Regions from separate parts of the Micromonospora sp. NPDC047793 genome, predicted to be linked through region 1. Evidence: predicted binding sites of a transcription regulator. Region 1 holds the regulator's gene; each other region holds the start of a gene.
What was found. The regulator HrcA, encoded in region 1, represses chaperone genes, less so after heat shock. The targets are predictions, from matches to a motif close to GGTTNGCACNCTCNNNNNGAGNGTGCNAACC.
Positions count from the first base shown of each region.

Region 2: a site for HrcA is predicted at 6,068-6,098, ahead of groES (co-chaperone GroES). Genes of this name have one in related genera too.
Region 3: a site for HrcA is predicted at 2,525-2,555, ahead of groL (chaperonin GroEL). Genes of this name have one in related genera too.

Region 1 is NZ_JBEYSG010000024.1:47,173-54,811, forward strand. It holds gene ABZ738_RS29855 (MOSC domain-containing protein) at 1-170, shown strand, start outside; gene ABZ738_RS29860 (phytanoyl-CoA dioxygenase family protein) at 286-1,191, opposite strand; gene ABZ738_RS29865 (hypothetical protein) at 1,410-2,267, opposite strand; gene ABZ738_RS29870 (enoyl-CoA hydratase-related protein) at 2,379-3,167, opposite strand; gene hemW (radical SAM family heme chaperone HemW) at 3,188-4,411, shown strand; gene ABZ738_RS29880 (DUF4870 domain-containing protein) at 4,449-5,084, opposite strand; gene hrcA (heat-inducible transcriptional repressor HrcA) at 5,294-6,316, shown strand; gene dnaJ (molecular chaperone DnaJ) at 6,390-7,535, shown strand; gene ABZ738_RS29895 (16S rRNA (uracil(1498)-N(3))-methyltransferase) at 7,537-7,639, shown strand, end outside.
Region 2 is NZ_JBEYSG010000001.1:566,164-573,802, reverse strand. It holds gene ABZ738_RS02665 (DUF5319 domain-containing protein) at 149-559, shown strand; gene ABZ738_RS02660 (helix-turn-helix transcriptional regulator) at 671-1,471, opposite strand; gene ABZ738_RS02655 (WhiB family transcriptional regulator) at 1,726-2,109, shown strand; gene ABZ738_RS02650 (molybdopterin-dependent oxidoreductase) at 2,167-3,780, opposite strand; gene groL (chaperonin GroEL) at 3,903-5,549, opposite strand; gene groES (co-chaperone GroES) at 5,620-5,934, opposite strand; gene ABZ738_RS02635 (methyltransferase domain-containing protein) at 6,433-7,639, shown strand, end outside.
Region 3 is NZ_JBEYSG010000001.1:269,208-276,846, forward strand. It holds gene ABZ738_RS01190 (GNAT family N-acetyltransferase) at 312-842, opposite strand; gene ABZ738_RS01195 (cold-shock protein) at 1,054-1,254, shown strand; gene ABZ738_RS01200 (hypothetical protein) at 1,653-2,477, shown strand; gene groL (chaperonin GroEL) at 2,751-4,373, shown strand; gene ABZ738_RS01210 (hypothetical protein) at 4,427-4,669, opposite strand; gene ABZ738_RS01215 (GNAT family N-acetyltransferase) at 4,739-5,680, opposite strand; gene ABZ738_RS01220 (S8 family serine peptidase) at 5,732-7,639, opposite strand, start outside.

The sequences.
Region 1 (7,639 bases):
GCGATCCGGTCGAGGTGGTGCACCGGCCGACGCACGGGGTCACCATCGGTGAGGTGTTCCGGGCGCTGAGCCTGGAACCCGCACTGCTGCCCCGGCTGCTGGACGCCGAGGACCTGCCCGAGTCGACCCGCGCCAAGGTGCACCGGCGGCTGCGTACGCCCACCGGCTGAGCCCCGCCGGGCGTGCCGCGCGCCGCCGGGCGTGCCGCGCGCGCTGCCTGGATGTTAGGAAGGGTCCCCTGCTATGCACGAGGCGTTAGCAGGGGACCCTTCCTTTCACATCAGGTCAGCGGAGCCAGGGGATGTTGCGGTTGAGCTGACCGCGCTCCTTGAGCTCCTTGCGCAGCGGGATCTCGTCGTCGATGTAGCCGTCCCAGTTGATGCCCCAGTAGTTCGCGGTGTGGGTGCCCTCACCGCAGAGCTGGCGCTGCACCGGCGTGCGGTTGTTCCACCACTCGCCGTTCTGGTCGATGTGCAGCTCGTCCAGCGGGCGGATCCACCGGTAGGTGTAGCCCACGAAGAGCATCTTGCGGGTGATCGTCGACAGGTTCGTCGACCGCGAGTGCCACTGGCGGCGGTCGAAGATGAACGCGTCGCCCGGCTTGGCGGTGATCTCGACGGTGCCCTCCGGGTCCGGGTTGTGCACCGTGGTGTCCGCCGGACGGGGCAGCGAGTTCCACAGGTGGCTGCCCGGGATCACCTTGGTCGCGCCGCGACCGTTCTCCGAGAGGTCGGAGAGCACGTAGGCGACCTTCAGCGAGAACATCGGCCGGGGCAGGTTCGGGTCCATCGTCTCCGGGTCGGAGTTCTGCCGGTACCCGTCCTGGTGCCACCCCCAGTACGGCTTCTCCGGCTCCGCAGCCGGCGGGGTGACGTCGAGGTGGTTGTGGTGCGAGTAGATGTTCCACCCGGCCAGGCCCCACATGTACGGGAAGGCGATCGGGTGGGTGAGCAGATCACCGAAGAGCTCGTCGCGCTCGAGGAAGCCCAGCAGGTGCAGGGTGCCGTCCTTGGTGGTCTTGCCCTTGGCCTTCTCCTCCTCGTACACCCGGTCGACCGCGGCCTCGAGAGCGGCCCGGTGGTCCTCGGTCAGGACGTTGCGCAGCAGGAGGAAGCCCTGCTCGTGGAACTCCTTGCGATCGACGTCGCTGATCGGTTCGTAGCCGGTCCGGTCGCCGTAGTCGAAAGCCACGTCGTACCCCTCCCCAAGAGGTGAAACCATTTCTGGCACAGGCCGCCGATCGTAACTCCCGTCGACACGCCTCCGGGAGTGCCCCGGGGCGATCTCATCGTCATCGCGACCCAGGGGCGCGGATCGACCACAAGGGGTCACGATGTGTCGCACCGGGTGGGCGCTACGGGCGAATAGCCGGATTTCGCGGTGACTGCGGGTAAGGAGATCGGGGTCTTTCAGACGTCGGCGTGGACCTCGGCGGAGACCTGCGAGTCTTCGCGCTCCCGTTCCGGCAGCTGCTTCCAGGTGCCCCGCTTGGCGGTCCACTCCCGGCCGTCGAAGGTCACCCGCTTCACCCCGTGCTCCTTGGCGTGCGAGACCATCCAGTGCGCGTACCGCCAGCCGGCGCGCTCACCGTCGGCGGACGTCGTCAGACCGGCGGGACTCTCCACGAAGTCGCTCAACCCCCAGTCGAGCGTCAGCCCCTCGGCAAGCTTCGCGATCGCCGCCGCGCCGCGCAGCACCGGGTCGCCCCCGACCGTGCAGGTGACCGCCGTGGTGGCGTCACCGAGCAGCGCCCGGGTCAGCACCTCCGACTCGTCGGCCCACTTCTCGTACGCCTCCGGGAAGGCGGAACGCTGCACCTTCTGGGCGGCGTCGGTGACCCGCATGTCCTCCCAGCCGCGCACCTTCTTCAGCGCCGCGTAGAACTTCCGGGCCGCGTACCGGGGGTCGCCGATCTGCTCCGGCGTGCCCCAGCCCTGGCTCGGCCGCTGCTGGAACAGCCCCACCGAGTCGCGGTCGCCGCCGGCCAGGTTGCGCAGACCGGACTCCTGGTACGCGGTGGCCAGCGCCACCACCACCGCCCGCTCCGGCATCTCGCGCTGGGCACCGATGGCCGCGATCGTCGCCGCGTTCGCCATCTGCTGCGAGTCCAGCGTCACCTCGCCGTCGGCCTGCACCGTGCACGCCCGACCGGCGAACGGCAGCCGCAACTGCTCACCGACCTGCCGCAGCCCGAGGACGATCCCGATCGCGGCGATCAGCACGAGGACCACGAAACCCGTCACGACTGCCCGAGTCCGCACCCACACCTCCCGGTATCAAGGTCCGCCAAGCGTACGTCCCGCGTCGAACGGAACGGGCGCTCCGACCGGTTTCCCCCGTCGCCGGTGCCCTATGAGGTTCCCCGGGGCAGCCAGTCCTCACCTGTCGAGTTCGGCGACCCAGCGGGGTGGGCGCTTTTCCCGGAACGCGGTGACCCCCTCGATGCCGTCGCCGGAGAGGAAGTAGCCGGTGGAGAGCGCGGACAGCTCCGCCAGCTCGGCGCGCAGGTCGGTGCCGGCCGGGCGGTGCAGCAGGTCCTTCGCGCCGGCCAGCGCCGTCGGCGCGCCGCGCACCAGCGAGTCGAGGTAGCGCCGCACCGTGGCGTCCAGCTCGTCGCCGGGCACCGCAGCGGTGACCAGGCCGATCTCGGCGGCCCGCCGGCCGTCGAAGGTGTCCCCGGTGAGGTACAGCTCGGCCGCCGCCCGGGGCAGCAGCCGGGGCAGCACCGTCGCCGAGATCACTGCCGGGATCACCCCGATCCGTACCTCGGTGAAGGCGAAGGTGGCCTCCGCCGCGCAGACCGCCAGGTCGGCCGCGGCGATCAGGCCCAGCCCGCCGGCCCGCGCGGGACCGGCCACCCGGGCCAGCACCGGCTTCGGGCACTCCCGGACCGCCGCGAGCACGTCACCCAGCATCCCGGCGGGGACCGTCCCGCTGGCGTACGCCGCCGCCGTCTCCTTCAGGTCCGCCCCGGAACAGAAGACCGGGCCGGTGTGGTCCAGCACGATCACCCGGACCGCGTCGTCGGCGACCGCGGCGGCCAGCCCGGCCAGCAGCTCGGTCATCAACGGGGTGGAGAGCGCGTTGCGGTTGTGCGGACTGTCCAGGGTGAGGGTGGTCACCCCGCGGGCCGTGGCGACCCGCACGAACGCGTCGGGAGAGGTCATGTGAGGGCACACTAGTGGCCATGCCCGGCCTCCTTCCAGCAGGCGAACCCGTACCCGTCGACGGGTCGCTGCCCGCCTCCGCCCGCGCCCACGTCGGGCAGCGGGGCTTCGGGGTGTACGTGCACGTGCCGTTCTGCGCCAGCCGCTGCGGCTACTGCGACTTCAACACGTACACCGCGGAGGAACTCGGCGGCGGCGCGAGTCGCGAGGGGTACGCGGACACGGTGCTCGCCGAGCTGGCGCTGGCCGCGCGGGTGCTGGACGGGACACCACCGGGCCGGGTGGAGACGGTCTTCGTCGGCGGCGGTACCCCCACCCTGCTGCCCGCCGACGACCTGGCCCGCATCCTCGACGCGATCGACCGCACCTGGGGGCTGGCACCCGACGTCGAGGTGACCACCGAGGCCAACCCGGAGTCGGTCGACCCCGTCTCGCTCAAGGAGCTGCGGGCCGCCGGCTACACCCGGATCTCGCTCGGCATGCAGTCGGCCACGCCCGGGGTGCTCGCCGTGCTCGACCGTCGGCACCGGGCCGGTCGCGCACCGGCCGCCGCACTGGAGGCGCGTGACGCCGGTTTCGCGCACGTCAACCTGGACCTGATCTACGGGACGCCGGGGGAGCGGGCGGAGGACTTCGCCGAGTCGTTGGCCCAGGTGGTGGCGGCGGGCGTCGACCACGTCAGCGCGTACGCCCTGATCGTCGAGGACGGCACCCGGCTGGCCGCGCGGATGCGTCGCGGCGAGTTGCCGTACCCGGACGACGACGTCGCCGCGGAGCGTTACCTGGCCGCCGAGGCCGCCCTCGGCGCGGCCGGTTTCTCCTGGTACGAGGTGTCCAACTGGGCGCGGACGCCGGCCGCCCGGTGCCGGCACAACCTGCTGTACTGGACCGGCGGCGACTGGTGGGGCCTCGGCCCGGGGGCGCACAGCCACGTCGGTGGCGTGCGCTGGTGGAACGTCAAACACCCCCGCGAGTACGCGAGACGGCTGGCCGCCGGTGAGCCTCCCGGGTCGGCCCGGGAGGTGCTCACCGACGGCGAGGCGCACATGGAGGACGTCATGCTCCGGCTGCGGCTCGCGTCCGGGCTGCCGCTGGACGTCCTCGACGACGCCGGTCGGGCCGCTGCCGCGCGGGCGGTGGCGCAGGGACTGCTCGCCGCGCCCGCCCACGCGGCCGGCCGCGCCGTTCTCACGGTGCGCGGCCGGCTGCTCGCCGACGCCGTGGTGCGGGACCTGCTGCCCTGACCGCCGTCCCCGAGGTCAGGGCTTCACGAAGCCGAGATCAGCGCTTCACGAAGGCGTAGGTCATCGGGTACCGGTAGAGGGCGCCCTCGTTGGCCTTGACCCCGGCGATGATCCCGAAGATCACCGGCACGATCCAGACCAGGAACGGCACGAAGAACAGCAGCCCGCAGGTGATCGCGGTGAGCACCCAGCTGAGCAGCCCGGCGATGGCCCAGGTGAGCTGGAAGTTCAGGGCGGCCACCGAGTGCGCCCGGACCACCGGGCTCTGCTGCCCCCGGGTCATCATCGCGATCAGCGGCGCGACCCAGCCCAGCAGACCGCCGCCCACGACCACCCCGAGCGGGCCGCCGAAGTGGGCGATCAGGGTCCAGGTCTTGTCCTCGTTGCTGGCGTAGCCGCCGCCGGGGGGACCGTAACCGCCCGTCGGGTACCCGACACCGGGCGCGCCGCCCGGCGGGGGGTACTCACCCGGCGGGGGATAACCGCCGGGCGGCGGGTAGCCGCCGGGCGGGGGGTAGTCACCCGGAGTGCCGTAGCCGCCGGGCGACGGGGGCTGGTCGCCGGTGGGCGGCGGATAGCCGCCGGGCGGGGGATAGCCGGGCTGGCCCGACGAGCCCGACAGTGGGGACGTGGGGTCGTCGCCGGATCCTGGGGGACGAGGTGGTTCAGTCATGTGGTCACGGTAGGTGCCAGCGGCAACGGCGCACCATAGCGACACCGGGGAGTGTCAACCCGCCGATCGGTTTCCGGACATCCGGGAAGTCTTGATCATCGCGGGCACGGGAACGCCGACGTAGACTGGCACTCGCTACAGTCGAGTGCCAGAGTGTTCCTCTGGCACTCCGGGCGCTCCGGGCTGACCTGCGACAGGAGGTGGGGAGGATGGGTCTCGACGACCGGAAACTCGCCGTGCTCCGGGCGATCGTCGAGGACTACGTCGCCACCCAGGAGCCGGTCGGCAGCAAGGCCCTCGTCGAACGGCACCAACTCGGTGTGTCCCCCGCCACGGTCCGCAACGACATGGCCGTGCTGGAGGAGGAGGGCTACATCCGCCAGCCGCACACGAGTGCCGGGCGGGTGCCCACCGACCGTGGCTACCGACTCTTCGTCGACCGGCTCAGTCGGGTCAAGCCGCTCAGCCCCGCCGAACGGCGGGCGATCGAACGGTTCCTGGTCGGCGCGGTGGACCTCGACGACGTGGTGCACCGCACCGTACGCCTGCTCGCGCAACTCACCCGTCAGGTCGCCGTGGTGCAGTACCCGAGCCTGGCCCGCTCCACCGTCCGGCACCTGGAACTCGTGCCGATCTCCACCACCCGGCTGACGCTGGTGATGATCGCCGACACCGGCCGGGTCGAGCAGCGGCTGGTCGAACTGCCCGCGCCGGTCCCCGCCGACGACGTCCTGGACCTGCGCCGACTCGTCAACGAGAAGCTGGTCGGCACCCGCCTGTCCGACACGCCACCGCTGGTGCAGACACTCATCGACGAGTGCGCGCCGCACCTGCGGGCGGCCATGACCACGCTCTCCACCGTCCTGCTGGAGACCCTCGTCGAACGGCACGAGGAGCGGCTCGCCCTGGCCGGCACCGCCAACCTGGCCCGGGGCGGCCTGCTCGACTTCCAGGGGTCGCTGCGCCCCATCCTCGAAGCGCTCGAGGAGGAGGTGGTGCTGCTCAAGCTCATCGGCGAGGTCGAGCCGAGCACGCTGCGGGTCCGCATCGGCGACGAGAACCAGATCGACAACCTGCGGGCGGCGTCCGTGGTCAGCACCGGATACGGCCCGGGCGCGACCATCGTCGGGGGGATGGGCGTGCTGGGTCCGACCCGGATGGACTACCCCGGAACAATCGCCACGGTGAGGGCCGTGGCACGCTACGTGGGCGAGCTGCTGGCCCAGAACTGACCAGTCAGGGCCGACGGCAGGCTGCCGCCACCGACCGGCGTAACGCGAGACGAACACGAGGACACGGAACCCAGTGGCCAGGGACTACTACGGCATTCTCGGCGTGAGCCGAGGGGCCTCCGACGACGAGATCAAGCGCGCCTACCGCAAGCTGGCGCGCCAGTTCCACCCGGACGTGAATCCGGACCCGGAGGCCCAGGAGAAGTTCAAGGACATCAACGCCGCGTACGAGGTGTTGTCCGACGACCGGAAACGGCAGATCGTCGACCTCGGTGGCGACCCGCTCGCCCCGGGCGGCGGCGGTGCCGGTGGGCCGGGCGGCCCCGGTGGCGCCGGACCCTTCGTCGGCTTCCAGGACATCATGGACGCCTTCTTCGGCGGGGCCACCGGCGCCGGGCGTGGCCCGCGACCGCGTACCCGGCCCGGGGCCGACGCGATCCTGCGGCTCGAACTGGACCTGCAGGAGACCGCCTTCGGGGTCGAGGCACCGATCACGGTCGACACCGCCGTGCTCTGCACCACCTGCACCGGGGCCGGTACCGCCGCCGGCACCCACCTGGCCACCTGCGAGGCGTGCGGTGGTCGGGGCGAGGTGCAGTCGGTGCAGCGCACCTTCCTCGGCCAGGTGGTCTCCGCCCGGCCGTGCACGGTCTGCCAGGGCTACGGCACGACCATCCCGCACCCCTGCCCCACCTGCGCCGGTGACGGCCGGGTCCGCACCCGCCGCTCGCTGACCGTGAAGATCCCGGCCGGCGTCGAGGACGGGATGCGGATCCGCCTGGCGCAGCAGGGCGAGGTCGGCCCGGGTGGCGGCACCGCCGGTGACCTCTATGTGGAGATCCACGAGCGGCCGCACGACGTCTTCTCCCGCAAGGGCGACGACCTGCACTGCCGGGTCACCGTGCCGATGACCGCCGCCGCGCTCGGCACCCGGCTGACCATCAAGACGCTGGACAGCGAGGAGCCGGTCGACGTGAAGCCGGGCACCCAGCCGGGCAGCACGCTGCGGCTACGGGCCCGGGGCGTACCGCACCTGCGCGGTGCCGGTCGGGGCGACCTCTACGTCCACCTCGACGTGCGTACCCCGACCAAGCTCGACGCCGACCAGGAGCGGATGTTGCGGGAGTTCGCGGTGACCCGGGGCGAGGAGGTCGCCGAGCTCAGCAAGCAGGGCGGGTTCTTCTCCCGGATGCGCGACGCCTTCAACGGCCACGCCTGAGGTGTCCGCTCCGCTCTTCCTGGTCGAGTCGCTGCCCACCACCGACTCGACGGTGCTCGGCGGGCCGGAGGGCCACCACGCGGCCACCGTGCAGCGGCTCCGGG
Region 2 (7,639 bases), on a different contig from region 1:
GGGTGCGTCAGGGCCATCGTACCCAGTGGCCGGGGTGGTGCCCGCGTCCGGCGGCCCGCGCGGCGAGGTGGCGACGCCCCCACCGGGGTACGTCGGCTTGCGCGAAGGGGGACAGGCGTCCGACGTGCCTTGGGTCTACGGTGAGGGGGTGCACGACGAGCCCATCGACCCGTTCACCGGCGATCCGACCGATCCGTCGGCCGATCTGGAGGGTCCCGGTCGCGACGCCCCGCTGGATCCGCTGACCGACGTCGAACGCCAGGACGTGCTGGAAGACCTCGCCGACCTGGAGATCTACCAGGCGTTGCTGGCGCCGATCGGCGTACGCGGGCTCGTCATCGAGTGTGAGGACTGCCGGGAACCGCACTACTTCGACTGGGACCTGCTCCGGGGCAACCTGCGTCACCTGCTCAGCTCGGGCCGTCCCCGGGTGCACGAGCCGGCCTACGACCCGGACCCGGACCACTACGTCACCTGGGACTACGCCCGGGGGTACGCCGACGGCGTGCACGACACCCTCAGCGAGGGCACGGAGGACGACTCCACCGGCCGGGACTGAGCCCCGCCCGCCGCCTGCCGCCGGGCCGTAGCCGCCGTCCGATGGCCGGTAAGGAGGGGGCCCTTCCTATACACCAGGCGTTAGCAGGGGGCCCCTGCTAACCAGTCGGTGTCAGGCGACCAGGCCAGCCCGGAAACCGGCGGCCACCGCGTGCGCCCGGTCCCGGGCGCCCAGCTTGCGGAACAGCCGCCGGGCGTGGGTCTTCACGGTGTCCTCGGAGACGAACAGCTCGCGGCCGATCTCGGCGTTGCTCTTGCCCTCGGCCATGCCGAGCAGCACCTGGAGTTCCCGTTCGGTGAGGCCCACGGTGGACCGGTCGGCCCGCGCCGGAACGGCCTTGCCGGACTCGGGAGCGGCGTCCGGCTCGGCCGGGTCGTCACCGCGCTGCACCGGCACCATCGCCGGGCCGCCGGCCGCGTCACCGCCCGGCCAGGCCGACGCGGCCTCGCCGGTGGTGGGCCGGGCACCGGGGGCCGGGCGGCCGGAGCCACCGACGGCGGCGGTGTCCCGTGCCGGGTCGGCGATCCGGGGCCGGTTGGCCCGGCCGGAGGCGGCCAGCAGCAGCAGCGCCTTGGCGACCGCGCTGGTGAGATCGTGGTCCACGCCCTGGATCAGGCCGCGCGCACCGGCGCTGATGGTCGCCGCCGCCGCCTCGGACTCCTCCGCGCCGAGCAGCAACACGCTGGCCTGCGGCGCGCGGGCCAGGACCCGCCGGACGAAACCGGCACTGTCGGGCCGGGTGATGGCGGTGTCGGCGAGCACCACGTCGGCGGGGCGCTCGGCGAGCCGGAGCATCACCTCCGGATCGGAGACCGCCGTCCGGACCGCACCCGACAGCCCCAGCCGCGCTGCCGCTGAGGTCAGGTGCTGCGCCGCGAGCGGCGTCCGAACGCACACGAGAACCGTACGCACTGTGATCTCCTCTCCGCACACGAGCAGACCATGACGGGGTGGGGTCGGGAGGAGGTTCCCGGCAACTCTTCCAACTTTTCCGACAGATAGGGCATATGCCCCAATTCGGCAAACGTTTTCGATCACACACGTGTGAGCCGAGAAGGGGCTGGGTACCGAGGGGCTCAGGCCGGGAACGGTGCGCCTGCGCGGCCCGCCGCCCGGACAGCCGGCCACGAAGTATCTCGCGGTGCCGCGCGAGAGGAGGGGTGCAGATGTCGAACGTACGTAGACTGCCCGGACCGATCATCGACCTGTGGGACTGGCAGCGCCTCGGCTCCTGTCGTGGCCGCGACAGCGCACAGTTCTTCCACCCCGACGGCGAGCGCGGATCCTCCCGGCTCCGGCGGGAGTCCTCCGCCAAGAACGTCTGCCGCGCCTGCCCGGTACGCGCCGAGTGCGCCGCGCACGCGTTGGCGGTGCGGGAGCCGTACGGCGTGTGGGGTGGATTCAGCGAGTCGGAGCGCCTGCGCCTGCTCGCGGTCGGCTGGGAGGACCTCGCCGACCGTCGGCAGACCCGGGTCGACGTCAACCGGTTGGAAGCCCGTCTGGGCAGCTCCCACCGGGCGGCCCTCCCGCCCCAACGCAACGTCGCCTGACCGAACGCCCCCGACGCCGCGCTCCCGCCCCCCGGAAGCGCGGCGTCGGTCTGTGCGTCACTCGACCGTCAGGGTGACCGAGTGCCAACCCGTCGCGCCGTCCGGCGCCACGTCCTGCCGCTGCCCGGTCTGCGTCTCGCCGGTGCTGTCCGTCGCCCGCACCTGGAGCGTGTGCTCGCCGGGCGTCGCCTCCCACCGCCAGGACCACTGCACCCAGGTGTCCACCGAGGCCGTCGGCGCCAGCTCCGCCTCCTGCCAGGGTCCGCCGTCGACGCGGACCTCGACCCGGCGTACGCCCCGGTGCTGCGCCCACGCGACCCCGGCCACGGTGACCGGGCCGGCGGCGGGACGGTTACGCGGGCGGGGCGTGTCGATCCGCGACTGCGTCTTCACCGGCCCCTCGGCCGACCAGCCCCGGGGCACCCAGTACGCGTCGAAGTCGGCGAAGCTGGTCAGCTCCAGCTCGGTGATCCACTTGCACGCCGACACGTACCCGTAGAGGCCGGGCACCACCATCCGGGCCGGGAATCCGTGCGCCACCGGCAACGGCTCGCCGTTCATACCGACGGCGAGCAACGCGTCCCGCCCGTCCCGCAGCACCGACGTCGGGGTGCCGCAGGTCCAGCCGTCCACCGAGCGCCCGACCACCTGGTCCGCGCCGTCGAGCGGCTGCACCTCGTCGAGCAGCTCCCGGATCGGTACGCCGAGCCACCGCGCGTTGCCGATCAGATCGCCGCCGACCTCGTTGGAGACGCAGGCCAGCGTGACGTACCGCTCCACCATCGGCCGGGCCAACAGGTCCGCGAAGCTCAGCGTCACCGGATTGCGCACCCGGCCGTGGATGCGCAGCCGCCACGTCTCCGGATCCACCTGCGGCACCACGAGCGCGGTGTCGATGCGATAGAAGCGCCGGTTCTCGGTGACGTACCGCGCCAGGCCCGGCACCTCCAGGTCGACACCGGCGGGCAGCGGCGGCGCGGCGGAGACCGGGGCGGGCAGGCTGATCGCCGCCCGCGCGTCGGAGACACCCCGTTGACCGGCCCACCACCGTCCGGCCGCCCCGCCGACGACGGCCACCCCGAGCACCCCGCCGACACCGGTGAGGAAGCGCCGCCGCGACTCCGGATCGGTCCGCCGCTGCGGACCCGTCCCGTCCGGCTCGGGTGGGTGCTGCGGCCCTGCCCCGTCCGGCGCGGGCGCGCGCTCGCCCGTCGGCGGGGACCAGGGCCACGGATCGAGTTCCAGCGGACCGGCGACGAACGCCCAGAGCGTCACGCCGCCGACCAGCGCGCCGACCAGCGACGGCACCGCGTCCAGGCCGTCCGCGCCGGCCCGGGTCAGCGCCGCCCCGGCACCGAGAGCGGCGAACGCCGCGATGCCGGCCAGGCCGACCACCAGGCGGCGTACGGCCAGCACGCCCAGCAGGGCGGCGAAACCGGCCAGCAGCACCGCCGTCCCGACCAGCAGGGCGATCTTGTCGTACGTGCCGAAGACCGCGATGCCGAACCGCTTCACCGGCTCGGGGGCGGCGTCCACGACCAGCCCACCGACCGCCACCAGCGGGGCGGAACGGGGGCCGGTCAGCACCGCCACGACCTCGGCGGCACCGATGGCCGCCGTTGCGGCGGCGATACCGGCGAGGGCGGCGTACCGGGGTGTCGTACTGCTCACCGGTCCAGTGTTTCCGACCGTACGCCCGACCGGTAGTCACCTCGACCCGGTGTGACCGGGCCGGAACACACGTGGGGCGCACCGTCGTCGACGGTGCGCCCCACGTCCACGTACTCCTCGGGTCAGAAACCCGGGCCGTGCTGGTGGCCGTGCCCGTGCCCGTGGCCGTGGCCACCGGCGGCGGCGGGCTCCGCCTCCTTCGGCTTGTCCACCACGAGGCTCTCGGTGGTGAGCAGCAGACCGGCGATCGACGCGGCGTTGGTGACCGCGTTACGGGTCACCTTGACCGGGTCGATGATGCCCGCCTTGGCCAGGTCGACGTACTCGCCGACGGCCGCGTCGAGACCGGTGCCCCACTCGGCGGCGATGACCTTCTGCACCACCACGTAACCGTCGTGGCCGGCGTTCTGGGCGATCCAGCGCAGCGGCTCGACCAGCGCCTTGCGCACGATCGAGACGCCGACCTTCTCGTCACCGGTGAAGCCCAGGTCGTCGTCGAGCACCGGCAGGATCTGGGCCAGGGCGGCACCGCCGCCGGGGACCGTACCCTCCTCGACCGCAGCCTTGGTCGCGGCGATGGCGTCCTCGATGCGGTGCTTGCGCTCCTTCATCTCGACCTCGGTGGCCGCGCCGACCTTGACCACCGCGATGCCGCCGGAGAGCTTGGCCAGCCGCTCGGCGAGCTTCTCCCGGTCCCACTCGGAGTCCGACGCCTCGATCTCCTTGCGGATCTGGGCGACCCGGTCGGTGACCTCGGTGCCCTGACCGCCACCGTCGACGATCGTGGTGTTCTCCTTGTCGACCACGATGCGCCGGGCGGTGCCCAGCACCTCCAGGCCGACCTGGTCGAGCTTGTAGCCCAGCTCGGGCGCGACCAGCTCGGCGCCGGTCAGGATCGCCATGTCCTGGAGCATCGCCTTGCGGCGGTCACCGAAGCCGGGGGCCTTGACCGCGCAGACCTTGAGGGTCTTGCGGATCGCGTTCACCACCAGGGTGGACAGGGCCTGGCCCTCGACGTCCTCGGCGACGATCAGCAGCGGCTTATTGTTCTGGAGGACCTTCTCCAGCAGCGGCAGCAGCTCCTCGATCGCCGAGATCTTCTGCGTGGTGATCAGGATGTACGCGTCCTCCAGGACGGACTCCTGCGACTCCGCGTCGGTGACGAAGTTCGGCGAGATGAAGCCCTTGTCGAACTGGAGACCCTCGGTCACGTCCAGCTCGGTGTGCAGGGCGGAGCCCTCCTCGACGGTGATCACACCGTCGCGGCCGACCCGCTCCATCGCCTCGGCGATCAGCTCACCGATGGTGGCGTCCTGCGCGGAGACCGTCGCGACGTGCGCCACGGCCTTCTTGTCGGCGACCTCGACGGCCTTGCCGAGCAGCGCCTCGGAGACCTTCGCGGCGGCCGCGTCGACGCCCCGCTTGAGGCCGGCCGGGTTGGCGCCCGCGGTGACATTGCGCAGACCTTCGCGGACCATGGCCTGGGCCAGCACGGTCGCGGTGGTGGTCCCGTCGCCGGCGACGTCGTTGGTCTTGGTCGCCACCTCCTTGACCAACTGCGCGCCGAGGTTCTCGTACGGGTTGGTGAGCTCGATCTCCTTGGCGATGGTCACACCATCGTTGGTGATCGTCGGCGCACCGAATTTCTTGTCCAGGACGACGTTGCGCCCGCGCGGCCCGAGGGTGACCTTGACCGCGTCCGCGAGCGCGTTGACACCGTGCTCCAGCAGGTGCCGGGCGTCGTCCGAGAAGCTCAGGATCTTCGCCATGAATGTCCCTTCGACGCGAGGTTGCCCCGGCCCGGCGAACCGGACCGGGGCAACGTCACTGATCGGTTGGTTACTTCTCGATGACCGCGAGGACGTCGCGGGCGGAGAGCACCAGGTACTCCTCGCCGGCGTACTTGACCTCGGTGCCGCCGTACTTCGAGTAGAGGACGGTGTCGCCGACGGAGACGTCGATCGGCACGCGGTTGCCCTTGTCGTCGATCCGGCCCGGGCCGACAGCGAGGACGGTGCCCTCCTGCGGCTTCTCCTTGGCGGTGTCGGGGATCACGATGCCCGAGGCGGTGGTGGTCTCGGCCTCGTTCGCCTGGACCACGATGCGGTCCTCGAGCGGCTTGATCGCAACCTTGGTCGCGGTAGTCACGGGCATACCCTCCTGGGGTACTTGGTTTCGTTACCGATCGGCATGCCGACCGGCGTCAATTGCCACATGCCACCGGGCGGGGCCGTCGTCGCGGGTGCCGGTCCGCCTGGCGTTCAACCCCCGGGCACCAGGGCCCGGACGTTGGCACCCTCAGGGTGAGAGTGCTAATCGCAGGTTATTCCTCGGCTAGCACTCCGTCAAGGAGAGTGCCAACTCCCCACCTCGTGTCGCCACTCTTCCCCCACTCTTGCCCCCATACTCGCGCCGCCGTTAACCACAGACGACCGCCACCCGAGGCCCGCCACCCGGTCACCTGCCTCCGCCAGGAAGCCATCGACCGCCCGCAGCCGCTCGATCCAGGATCGAGTGGTATCCAGGCGACCGCGAGACCACTCGATCCTGGATCGAGCACGATCATGAACAGGACAGCGGCGGGCAGGACAGCGGCGGGCGGGGGCGGGGGCGGCCGGGGCGGGGACGAGTGGCGGCCCGGACAATGGGCGGGTGGATCTGGAGCAGTTCGCCGCGTTGCGTACCGACGAGGGGTCGGCGGCGCTCGACGCGGCGGGGCGGGTGGCCGGCGGCGACCCGCTGCACGCGGCGGCCACGCTCCGCGCGGCAGGGGTGCCGGCCGGACTGGCGGCGGCGGCACTGACCCAGGCGGAGTTGCGCCGCCGCGCCACCGGCAAGTTCGGGTCGGAGGCCGGCGCCATGTTCTTCACCCGGCCCGGTCTGGAGCAGGCCACCCGGCGGATCGTGGCGGACCGTCGGGCCCGACGACTGCGGGCCGCCGGGGTGGGCACCCTGGCGGACCTGGGCTGCGGGTTGGGCGCCGACGCGCTGGCCGCCGCTCGCGCCGGCATCCGGGTGTACGCGGTGGAGGCCGACCCGCTCACCGCCGCGCTCGCCGAGGCGAACGCTCTCGCTGCCGGGTTGGCCGACCTCGTCACCGTCGAGTGTGGCGACGCGACCGCGTTCGACGTGACCCGGGTCGACGCGGTCTTCTGCGATCCGGCCCGCCGCCGGGCCGGTACCGGTCGCCGGGTCTTCGACCCGAACGCGTACTCGCCGCCGTGGGACTTCGTCACCGGCCTCGCCGAACGGGTGCCGCGCATGGTGGTGAAGGTGGCGCCGGGTCTCGATCACGCCCTGATCCCGGCCGGCGCCGAGGCGGAGTGGGTCGGCGTCGACGGCGACCTGGTGGAGGCGGCCCTCTGGTGCGGCCCGCTCGCCGCACACCCCCGCCGCGCGACCATCTGCAAGGAAGGGCCCCCTACTAACGCCTCGTGTATAGCAGGGGTCCCCTCCTTACATGAAGGCGATGGGGTGCGCGTGCATCAGCTCACCGGGCGGGGGACGGCGGAGGCGCCGGTCGGGCCGGTACGCAGGTTCGTCTACGACCCGGATTCGGCGGTGGTACGGGCACACCTGGTCGCCGAGCTCGCCGCCGACCTGGACGCCACGCTGGCCGACCCGAGCATCGCCTACCTCTATGCCGACCGGGCCACCCCCACCCCGTACGCCCGCTGCCTGGAGGTGACCGACGTGCTGGCGTTCTCGCTCAAGCGGCTGCGGGCGCTGCTGCGGGAGCGCCGGGTCGGCCGGGTGGAGATCCTCAAGCGGGGCTCCGCGCTGGAACCGGAGCGGCTCCGGCGGGACCTGCGGTTGGCCGGTGACCAGCCGGCCAGCCTGGTGCTGACCCGGGTCGCCG
Region 3 (7,639 bases), on a different contig from region 1:
TTCTGGTCAATTGTCATGGCTTTGCCAGTGCGGCATTTGCCAGGAGGAACGAATCGCCCTGTTCGTTGCGTGGATTGAAGCAGAGCAAAGGCGGCGCGGGAGACCTGGCACCCGCCGCATCCGCCGGACACCCTGGCCAGCCCGCGACCGTCGCTACCGAGCAGGGCGAGGGGAGTGGGTCGGTCCGATCCGAGGGCAGGCCACCCGATCAGCCGGACCACGTCGGGTTTCCGGGCAGCCCACCCTGCGGAGGAATCAAGCCTGACCGCCCGGAGCAGGGTGGGCTGCCCGTAAACCCCCACCCACACCTACTACGCCCGGCGGCGCATCTGGAGTTCGCGGAGGGCGGGGACGGTCGGGTGCGGCACCCGTACGCCGGTGTCGGCGAAGCCGATCCGCTGGTAGGCGCGGTAGGCGCGGTCGTTGCCCACCACGACTTCGAGCATCAGCTCCTGCCGCCCGCACTCCCGTGACCAGGCGCCGACCGCATCGATCAGGGATGCGAGCAGGCCCGTGCCGCGCCACGTCGGGGTGACGTAGACCGCGTAGACCACGGTGACCGCGAGTTCCGTGGGATGGGCGACGCCACCTGCGTGCCCGACCAGTCGGCCACCGGGGTCCGCCACGAACTGGGCGGTGTGGGTGCCGGCCGAGACCTGGGCGACGCGGGCGGCGTACTCGGCGTGCGGGCGCGCGGCGGCCTCCGCGATCGTCTCCAGGAAGGCCAGCGGGGCGTCGGCGAGCATCTCCAGACGGAGGGCCCGCATCCGGGCGGCGTCCGCCGGCTCGACCCGACGGACGTCCGCCCGCAGGGTGCTGGTCTCGTCGAGCGCGCTGGTCATGTCGGCATGCTTACCACAATGACGTACGGCGATGCCGTCAGTCGGAATATGCCCGATTTGTGGTCGTGCGCGGTCGTCACGCCTCGTGTACCGTGCGATTTCGGTCACCGTTTTTCGGGGTCGTCGCGGATCGCTGAAACCGGTGGTCTCCGGGTGTTCGGCGTGCCGGTGCCCGGAGTTGTGGTACGCCGCGCAGAGTGAGGACAACACCGTGGCACAGGGCACCGTGAAGTGGTTCAACGCCGAAAAGGGTTACGGCTTCATCGCCGTCGACGGCGGGCAGGACGTCTTCGTTCACTTCTCCGCGATCGAGATGGACGGCTACAAGGCGCTGGACGACGGCCAGCGGGTGGAGTTCGAGATCGGCCAGGGCCAGAAGGGCCCGCAGGCCGAGCGGGTACGCGCCATCTGAGTCACCCGCCGCGTCCACCTCGCCGGCTGATCCTCGGGTGGGGTTATGGGATCGTGGCCGGTGCAGGGCAGCGGCGCCGGGGCCGACCAGGGAAGATCATGGGCCGATCCAGCCATCGCTGAGGAGCGTCCATGTCCGACCAGCCGCCCCCGGCGGGTCCGTCCTCGTCCCCCGACGAGCCGGCCCGGCCTTCGCCGGCGAACGAGCCGACCCCGCCGGCGAACGAGCCCGATCGGGGGGACGGGCGGCCACCGGTCGACCCGACCGCCCCCTATCCGGGCCAGCCCTATCCAAGCCAGCCCTATCCAAGCCAGCCCTACCCGGGCCAGCCATATCCGACGTCGCCCTACGGTGGGTACCCGCAACCGGGGTACGGCCTCGACCCGGCCAGCCCGTTGGTGAATCCGCCCGGTGCCGGTGTAGGTGGTTGGTACGCGCGCTGTGTCGGCGCGCTCCGCCGGGGCTGGTCGCTCCTGCTGCCGATCGTCCTGCTGACCCAGGTGCTGCCGGCGGTGGTGCTGGCGGTGCTCGCGCTGGTGATCGACCCCACCGCGCGCTGGGAGGAGCAGCTCGCCGACGACAGCAGCGCGTTGCCCTCCGGATTCTGGGCCGACAGCCTCGTGTGGGTGGGCAGCCTCTTCGGGGCGGGTCTGATCGCGAGCCTGGTGCAGTGTGTGGGCTGGGCGGCCGGGACCTGGGTGATCGCCCGGCAGGCGGCCGGTACGCCGGTCGACCTGGGCGCGGCCATGCGCTACGGGGTCCGGCGGGCGCTCGGGCTCTGGGGATGGACCCTGCTGTTCGGCATGATCGTGCTGTTCGGCCTCTGCCTCTGCTTCCTGCCCGGCATCTACGCGGTGTTCGCGCTGGCCATGGTCGGCCCGGTCTACCTGTTCGAGCGGGACAACCCGATCGGCCGCTCGCACCAGATGCTGCGGCAGCGCCTGGGCCTGCTGCTCGGCCGGTTGGCGCTGGTGATCGGCGCGGTGGTCGCCGTGTCGTTGGTCGCGGCTGCGATCGAGCAGGTGGGCCTGCTGCTGATCGGCACCGGCCCGATGGAGACCCGGACTGTGACGGCGGGCACGGTCGTGGTGACGGTGCTGGCGGCGCTGCTCACCCTGCCGGGCCAGCTTGCCCAGTTGGTCGGGCTGGTCGTCACGTACGCCGAGCAGCGGGGACACGAGGGGCCGGTGAACGACGCCCAACTGGCCCATGAACTCGGCTGATCACGGCGGTCGTGCTTGCACTCGGCAGGGCAGAGTGCTAAACAAGTCATTGGCACTCGCATGGCGTGAGTGCCAGTTGGTCGGGACGGTGGGGCCACCGTCGCACCCGGGGGATCACCTCGGGCGGGGCAGTGGCCGGTCGTCGCGGGCTATCCGGCCCGGCCGAGGAGACGTCGCCGTCGCCAGGTGGCGACGTCCCAAGGTGCGTACACCAGACGGCCCGTCCGGGGCACACCCCGGCTGGTCCGTGAGTGTCCAGGAGGACAACGCCGTATGGCCAAGATGATCGCGTTCGACGAAGAGGCTCGCCGCGGCCTCGAGCGGGGCATGAACCAGCTCGCCGACGCCGTGAAGGTGACCCTCGGCCCCAAGGGCCGCAACGTCGTGCTCGAGAAGAAGTGGGGTGCCCCCACCATCACCAACGATGGTGTGAGCATCGCCAAGGAGATCGAGCTCGAGGACCCGTACGAGAAGATCGGCGCCGAGCTGGTCAAGGAGGTCGCCAAGAAGACCGACGACGTCGCCGGTGACGGCACGACGACGGCGACCGTCCTGGCCCAGGCTCTCGTTCGCGAGGGTCTGCGCAACGTGGCTGCCGGTGCCAACCCGATGGCCCTGAAGCGTGGCATCGAGTCCGCCGTGGCCAGCGTCTCGGAGGAGCTGCTGAAGCTCGCCAAGGACGTCGAGACCAAGGAGCAGATCGCCTCCACCGCCTCCATCTCCGCCGGTGACAACACCGTCGGTGAGATCATCGCCGAGGCGATGGACAAGGTGGGCAAGGAAGGCGTCATCACCGTCGAGGAGAGCAACACCTTCGGGCTGGAGCTGGAGCTCACCGAGGGTATGCGCTTCGACAAGGGCTACATCTCGGCCTACTTCATGACCGACCCGGAGCGTATGGAGGCCGTCTTCGACGACCCGTACATCCTGATCGCCAACAGCAAGATCTCGTCGGTCAAGGACCTGCTCCCGATCCTGGAGAAGGTCATGCAGGGCGGCAAGCCGCTGCTGATCATCGCCGAGGACCTGGAGGGCGAGGCCCTGGCCACCCTGGTGGTCAACAAGGTCCGGGGCACCTTCAAGTCGGTCGCCGTCAAGGCGCCGGGCTTCGGTGACCGCCGCAAGGCCATGCTGACCGACATCGCCATCCTCACCGGTGGTCAGGTCATCAGCGAGGAGGTCGGCCTCAAGCTGGACGCCGCCGGTCTCGACATGCTGGGCCGCGCCCGCAAGGTCGTGGTGACCAAGGACGAGACCACCATCGTCGACGGTGCCGGTGACGCCGAGCAGATCCAGGGCCGGGTGAACCAGATCCGGGCCGAGATCGACAAGAGCGACTCCGACTACGACCGGGAGAAGCTGCAGGAGCGCCTGGCCAAGCTGGCCGGCGGTGTTGCGGTGATCAAGGTCGGCGCGGCCACCGAGGTCGAGCTCAAGGAGCGCAAGCACCGCATCGAGGACGCCGTCCGCAACGCCAAGGCCGCCGTCGAGGAGGGCATCGTCCCGGGTGGTGGTGTCGCGCTGGTGCAGGCCGGCAAGACCGCCTTCGACAAGCTGGACCTGGCCGGCGACGAGGCGACCGGCGCGCAGATCGTCAAGATCGCGCTGGACGCCCCGCTGCGGCAGATCGCCGTCAACGCCGGCCTGGAGGGTGGCGTCGTCGTCGAGCGCGTCCGCAACCTCGACGCCGGTCACGGCCTGAACGCCGCGTCGGGTGAGTACGTGGACCTGCTGGCCGCGGGCATCATCGACCCGGCCAAGGTGACCCGCTCGGCGCTGCAGAACGCCGCGTCGATCGCCGCGCTGTTCCTCACCACCGAGGCCGTCGTGGCGGACAAGCCGGAGAAGACCCCGGCCGCCCCGGCTGGTCCGGGTGGCGGGGACATGGACTTCTGAGTCCAGCTCCACACGCCGGAAAGGGCGGGCCGCGTCAGCGGTCCGCCCTTTTCCTATGTCGGTAGCGGCCGCTCGTCGCGCCGCTGCTGCGCCCGGTCGTACGGTGGGCGGTGCGGTGCCGGTTCGTCGACCAGGATGAGCGGCTCCTCGGGTGGTTCGGCTGCCCCGGTCATCTCCGCCAACTGCTCGGCGTCGCCGTAGTCCAGCCGGTCGATCGGCAGTTGGGCCGGGAGTTCGGGAACCGCGACCAAGGGCACCGCCAGGGTGTCCCGGGTCTGCTCGTCATCCGTGGTCATGGCTGCCTCCTCTACGCAAAACCGTAGGGGGCGTCGATGACCGGGGAGGGTGAACGGTGGTATCGGCGCCTATGCGCCGGTTGACTCGTTCGGGCTGCCGAGCGCCCTGCGGTACAGGAAGAAGACCCGCTCGATCCGGGCACCCGCGCTGCGCGAGTAGAAGGGCACCGGACCGACCCAGCCGATCTGCGCGGACTCGATGCCGGCCGTCCGCTGGTCCCGCAGGCAGCGCCGCAGCAGGACGCCGCCGATGCCGGACCCCTCGGCAGCGGGGACGGTGCCCATCGGCCCGAACCAGCTCGGCCGGGACGATCCGTACGCGGCGAAGCCGAGCAGCTCGCCGTCGCGCTCGGCCAGATGGCAGCCGGCGTCGGGGCGACCCACCGAACCGGCCAGCTCGCCGTCCCACGCCCCGCCGAAGGTGGTACGGGCGAAGGTGGTGAGCGCCGGCAGGTCGCTCGGCTCGGCCCGGCGTACCGTCACGCCCTGCCCGGCCAGCCGGGCCTCGGCCGCCTCGGTGGCGCGCAGCGCCGGTGACGAGTCGGACGACAGGTCGGCGGTCATGTTCCACGCGGTGCGGTCCTGGCGGTAGCCGAGGGCGAGCGCGAGACAGATCGCCGGGGTGTAGCGGACGTCGATGCCGGGCCAGCCGTAGTACGGCGGGTTGCCGGCGAGCACCATCTCGACCGCGCCCGACTCGGCCAGCGCCCGTTCGGCGTGCCCGAGCAGGGCCCGGGCCACGCCCTGACGGCGTACCCGCGGGTGCACGGCCAGCAGGTCGACGTGCCCCGCCTCGCCGGAGTGCGATCCGATCAGGACCCCGACCAGGTCGTCACCCCGGTACGCGCCGAACACCCGCACCGGCCGGTCGGCGGCGGCCCGGTGCCAGAGCGTCGCCACGAGCGGTTCCGCCTCGGCCGCGTCCTCCGGCAGGTCGAGCGCCCGGCGACAGAGCTCGACCACCTCGGCGGCCCGCTCGACGGTCAACTCGGCGATGGTGGTCGCGTCCATGGCAGCCGACCCTAGATCACATCGAGTCCGGTGTCAGTCCGTGATCCGGCGTCAGTCCCGGGCGGCCTCGACGGCGGCGTACGCGTCGACCAGCCCGGCACCGGCCACGTTCGCCGTACCGCCGCAGTTGCCGGAGCCGGTCGGGGCGTCGATCGGGGTGGCCGTCTCGCGCAGGATCCGCCGGGTCCGGTCCAGGTCACCGACGAGGTCCGGGTTGGCCGACCACATCAACGCCACCACGCCGGCCACCTGCGGGGTCGCCATCGACGTACCGGCGAGCGTGGCGTAACCGCCCCCGGGCATCGCGGAGAGGACGTCCGCGCCCGGCGCCACCAGGTCCGGCTTGTTCACGCCCGACGGGGTGGGTCCCCGGGACGAGAAGTCGGTGACCCGCCGCCGCTCGTCCACCGCACCGACCGTCAGCACGTCCGGGTACGGGGCCGGCGGGTCCTGGATGGACCGGCAGTACGGGCCGGTGTTGCCGGCGGCGGCCACCACCAGGATCCCGGCGGCCTCCAGCGCGTCGACGGCCGGCAGCAGCACCCGGGGGTCGCAGCCCTCGATCGGTGGGCAGCCCCACGAGTTGGTGAGGATCTCCGGGGCCCGGGCCGGGCGCCCCTGCGCGAACGGGTCGCCGCCGGGCGGGAAGGGCGCCAGCATGAACTGGAGGCAGTCCAGGTACGCGGCGGGGCTGCCCAGGTTGCGGTCGAGGTTCACGCAGCCCACCCATTGCGCCCCCGGTGCCACACCGATACCACCCCGCCCGACGGCGCTGCCCGCCGTGTGGGTGCCGTGCCCGCTGCGGTCGGTCGGCGTACGGGTGTCGTTCCAGGGGTCGAACCACGAGTCGTCACCGCCCCGGAAACCCGGGGCGAGGGTCGGATGTCCACCGTCCACTCCGGAGTCCGAACTCCCCACCGTCACCCCGGCGCCGGTCACCGCCAGCTCGGACCAGACGCGGTCCGCACCGATCATGGTGATGTTCCAGGGTGGGCCGGTCGGCGCGGACGCGTCGCCGCGCGTCGTACCGTCCGGCACCGGTAGCGGACGCAGCCGCTGGCTGACCAGGACCTTCGCCACCTCGGGTCGGGTCGACAACCAGGCTCGCGTCACCGGCCCGCCGTCCACCTCGATCGCGTTGACCAGGTAGTAGGCGGTGTGGTCCAGCCCTAGCCGGCGCAGGTCCCGGCGCAGGTCGGCCTGGGTCCGCTCGGCGGTGTCGACCAGACGCCGGTAGACCTCCTCGGCGCGGGCGTCCCGACCTGCCTTCCCCGCCCCGGCGGGCAGACCGGTCAGATCGGCCTGCTCGCGCAGCACCACGAACAACCGTTCCCCGTGCAGCCCGGGCTGGCCGGCGACGACGCCACCGACGCCGACCGTCAGCAGCATCACCACGGCGGTCGTCCAGGCGGTGGCCCGGCGTGGCGGGCGCGCCGAGGGCCGGGCCAGCACCACCGCGTACGCGGCCGACAGCAGCAGCGCGACGAGGAGCCCGGCGCCGGTGGTGACGGCCACCCAGAACGGGATGTCCCGGCTGCCCGACAGGAGCAGGGTGACCTCCTCCGGGTCGGTGAAGGCCAGCGGACCGAACACGCCCAGCCCGACCAGCCAGGCGGTGGGGAGGCGACCGTGCCGCCGGTCGGTACGCCGGGCCAGGGCCCGCAGCGCGGCCAGCGCGAAGGCGGCCGGTGGCAGGGTCAGCAGCAGCGGCAACTGGGCACCCGACTGACCGGTACCGGCGCCGACCAGCAGCAGCACCACGCCGGCGACCAGCCCGCCGAGCAGCACCAGCCGGGCCGGTCGGGGTGGCTCGCCGACCTCGTGGTGGCCCCAGAAGCGGGCGTCCAGCAGTTCGGCGGCCAGCGCGCCCACGGCGGCGGCGGCCAGCCCGGCCAGCACCGTCTCCAGCAGCCCGCCGAGCGCGCCGAACCGGACCCAGGGCATCAGCAGGACCAGCCC